Regions from separate parts of the Lederbergia sp. B243.17 genome, predicted to be linked through region 1. Evidence: predicted binding sites of a transcription regulator. Region 1 holds the regulator's gene; the other holds the start of a gene.
What was found. The regulator CtsR, encoded in region 1, represses protease genes until heat stress. The targets are predictions, from matches to a motif close to ATGGTCAATAAAGGTCAAACA.
Positions count from the first base shown of each region.

Region 2: the regulator CtsR is predicted to act here: its motif matches at 823-843, upstream of AC0TWI_RS05905 (ATP-dependent Clp protease ATP-binding subunit).

Region 1 covers NZ_JBWBKF010000029.1:91,406-93,609, reverse strand. Annotated here, with positions in the region: gene AC0TWI_RS04740 (CtsR family transcriptional regulator) at 601-1,062, shown strand; gene mcsA (protein-arginine kinase activator protein McsA) at 1,077-1,619, shown strand; gene mcsB (protein-arginine kinase McsB) at 1,623-2,204, shown strand, end outside.
Region 2 covers NZ_JBWBKF010000034.1:177,017-179,220, reverse strand. Annotated here, with positions in the region: gene AC0TWI_RS05910 (YkvI family membrane protein) at 1-733, opposite strand, end outside; gene AC0TWI_RS05905 (ATP-dependent Clp protease ATP-binding subunit) at 948-2,204, shown strand, end outside.

The DNA of each region.
Region 1 (2,204 bases):
CATATGTCTTCGTCTCGGCAAATATATCTCACTCCTGGAGGATATATCTCCTTCTCAGTAAATATATCGCCGTCCTGGCGAATATATCGACAAGTTCATCATTTTATCTGAAATCCAGTTGCTTCTGGGCATCCCCAGCAAAGATATCGACCAACTCCATGAATGTATGTCGTTCTCAGAAAAGTTATCTACCAACTCTGTGAAGATATCTACCATCCCAGCAATTTTATGTCGTTCTTAGCCAAAGTATCGACCATTTCACCTATCTACGGGCAGTTGCCTGTCAATTTTGCTACTGGTTAATGGTCATTCGTTCCCTATTTTAGAATCGTCTTCCCAATCTTCTCCGACACATTCACATTTTTCTCTGTCCTTCTCAAAAGCCGGCATCCTTGCCCGCAATTTCCCTTTCATCTACAATCTGACACACCCAAGCACTAACAGAAAGTGGGCTGATTTTCTCTTCCGAACCGGTTTCTCGTCACTGCTGAATGGATAAAATAATAGGGAGCAACTATTTGCAACAGTGCTGATCAGTCCTGTATAATATAAGTCAAATATAGTCAAAGTCAAGCGGACGATCAAGGAGGCGGCTTGATGATGCGTAACATATCTGACCTGATTGAAAGCTATTTAAAAAAGGTCATTGAGTTAAGCGAAGGTGAAATTGTAGAGATTAAACGGAATGAAGTGGCAGATAAATTTCAATGCGTCCCTTCCCAGATCAATTATGTCATCAATACTCGCTTTACGATCGAAAGAGGATATATGGTTGAGAGCAAGCGTGGGGGCGGAGGTTATATCCGCATTACGAAAGTAAAGGTGCATGATGAAGCCCAATTGATCGATCAGCTGACGATGCTGGTCGGCAACCGGATCTCTCAAGCAGTCGCCCAGGACATTATAGAAAGAATGATGGAAGAAAGGCTCGTTTCTGAGCGTGAAGGCAAACTGATGATCAGCGTTATGGACCGGGCGGCACTTTTTATAGACTTGCCTGCCAGGGATGAGCTTCGGGCCCGGCTGCTCAAGTCGATGCTGCAAGCGATCAAATATAACTGAATGAGGTGACGGCAATGATATGCCAGGAATGCAATGAAAGGCCTGCAGCGCTTCATTTTAAGAAATTCGTGAATGGCGAGCAGACCACCATTCATTTATGTGAGCGGTGCGCAAAAGAAAAGAGTGAACTGCTGATGATGGATAAAGGAGCCGGATTTTCGATCAATGATCTGCTTGCGGGACTTTTCAATTTCGATGCAGCTGTGCAGACAGCGAAACTGCAATCACAATCCCCCTCACCTTATATTGTCCAGTGTGATGTTTGCAAGCTGACATATAAGCAGTTTATTGAAACGGGGAAATTTGGCTGTGCCCATTGTTATACAGCCTTTAAAGATTATATGGACCCGATACTAAAAAGGCTTCATAGCGGAAATACGCACCATGCGGGAAAAGTTCCCGCCCGTCTCGGCGGCTCTCTTCATCTAAAGCGTGAGATCCAGCAGCTGAAAGATGAGCTCACTCGCCTGATTGTTCAGGAGGAGTTTGAACAGGCTGCAGAGGTGCGGGACCGTATTCGTTCCCTTGAAAAAAATATTTCAGAGGGAGGGAAATAGCGAATGAACCTCGAAAAGTTCTTAAACACGGCAGTCAGCTCATGGATGAGTGCAGATGGGCCTGATTCGGACATTATTTTAAGCTCCCGAATCCGGCTGGCGCGAAATTTGCAAAAGTATAAGTTCCCTACCTTGTTTAGTAACGAAGAGGCAAGGGAAATAATCAACAAACTTCATGGACTTATCACATCGGAGGCTTTAGCGGGTTTTGGTGCAGTGGACTTTCTGCAAATGAGCGAGTTAAAGGATCTAGAAAAGAGAGTGTTGGTTGAAAAGCATTTGATCAGTCCGCGTCTTGCAGAATACTCACCACATGGAGCGGTTATCCTTTCAGAGCTGGAAGATATCAGCATCATGATCAATGAAGAAGACCACATCCGCATTCAATGCTTGTTTCCTGGCCTGCAAATTGAGGAAGCTTGGAAACTGGCAAATGAGATTGACGATCAGCTGGAGCAGGAGCTTGATTATGCATTCAGCGAAGATCTGGGGTACCTGACAAGTTGTCCAACCAATGTCGGAACAGGCTTGCGGGCATCGGTCATGGTTCATTTGCCAGCATTGATTCTGACAAGACAAATGAAC
Region 2 (2,204 bases), on a different contig from region 1:
TGGCAGGATCGGGCAGTGTGACCATAATCAAATGGCTCGACAATAAGAGAATGGCAAGAAGCCCGCCCCCAATCCAGCCTCCAAGCTTAACCACGTCCTCATCCCCTATCTCGGCAGCTACAGGAACAAGAACCGACTGTGAAAGAGCAAGATTAAAGGCTGCATATAAAACTGCGGAAAGTACGGAACTGAAAGCTGAAACCTCCGGAGGCTTGTCAAAGAAAAACTCGAAAGCCCCCTCAAGCCGGAAAAAGCCTGCGAGTATGAGCAGATTGAAGAAAACCAGCAGCGGGACGACAAAACTATTGACGGCAAACAGCCCCTTTACACCGACAGCAAGGACGACAACCGAAAGGAACAAGGTAATAACTGTTCCCAACCCTTTGCCAAGGCCAAGTTGTTCATGAAAAAGAGCTTCCGCCCCGGAAAGCATGACTGCGCACACGCCAAGAAGCATGAACATCATCAAAATATTCATCCATTTAGCCGCTTTCTCCCCGAACAATGCCCGGTTCAAATCCTCATAAGAAAAAGCGTTGATTCTAACTGCAATCGTCATAATTTTTGTTCCCATCCAAATAAACAAGCCTCCAGAAACGAAAATGGCGAGAAACCCGTAGAAACCAAACCGAGTGAAAAACTCCACGATTTCCCTGCCTGTCGCAAACCCGGCTCCGATCACCGTGCCGACATATAAAGCAGCAACCTGAAACGCGCCTGTCCATTTTTTCAAATCTGCATTCCCTCATTTACTGATTTTTCTCTTCCTCTTAACCTATGTGAAAAAAAAAGATTAACGAATAAAAATCAAAAAAATACTTGAAAGTCAAAGAAGGTCAGAGTATAATAAAAACATAAGGTCAAAGTTGGTCAATAAAAACCGACCTTTATTTTTGTTCTATTGATCAAAGATAGTCAAAGAAATCTTCTTGGAGGATTGATAGATTATGCTATGCAGTAAATGTGAACAACGAAATGCGAATATACAATTGACAATGCAAATAAATGGACATAGACAAGTTCTCCCCCTATGCTCCCAATGCTATGCTGAAGAAAAACAAAAGCTGGGTGCTTCGATGGGACCATCTTCTTTCGGGAACTTGGATGAATTCTTTGGGCAATTCATGCAGCCCGGCCATCACACTTCCGACATTCCGCAGGCTGTCCCTTCCACTAAAAATGGCGGCGGCATGCTTGATCAATTTGGCCGGAATTTGAACCAGGCGGCGAAAGCAGGGTTGATTGACCCAGTCATCGGCCGTGAGGAAGAAATTGAACGTGTCATCGAAATTTTGAATAGAAGAAACAAAAACAATCCGGTACTAATCGGCGAACCAGGGGTCGGAAAAACAGCGATTGCTGAAGGCCTCGCATTAAAAATTGTCGAGGAGGACGTCCCTGCAAAATTGAAAAATAAAGAAGTATACCTTCTCGATGTCGCTTCTCTTGTCGCAAATACAGGAATTCGAGGTCAATTTGAGGAAAGAATGAAAGGGCTGATCAGTGAATTGCAGACAAAGAAAAACATTCTGCTCTTTATTGATGAAATCCACCTTCTTGTCGGTGCTGGTTCTGCGGAAGGTTCCATGGATGCGGGAAATATCCTGAAACCTGCCCTCGCACGCGGCGAGCTCCAGCTTATCGGTGCTACTACCTTGAAAGAATACCGTCAGATTGAAAAGGACGCCGCCCTTGAACGGAGATTCCAGCCGGTGCAAGTCGGTGAGCCTTCAAAAGACAAATCCCTCCAAATTTTGATGGGTCTAAAAGAAAAATACGAAATCTATCATCAGGTTAAATACAGCAATGAAGCAATCAAAGCTTGTGTTGACTTGTCAGTGCGTTACATCCAGGATCGTTTTCTCCCTGACAAAGCGATCGACTTGATGGATGAAGCGGGTTCCAAGCTAAACCTGCAAATCAAAACAGGCAGCAAGGAACAAATCCAGCAGCGGCTTGCTGAAATTAATAAAGAAAAACAAGCCGTGCTGGCAAAAGAAGAATATGAAAAAGCGGCAAGACTGCATGAGGAAGAATTGAGGCTCGAGAAAAAAATAAATAGCGATGCGCCTGAGAAGCTGACTGTCGATGTCGGTTTAATACAGGACATCATCGAGAAGAAAACAGGAATTCCTGTCGGAAAGCTGCAGGCAGAAGAAATGCAGAAAATGAAAAATCTGGCCGCAGAATTGGCCTCAAAAGTG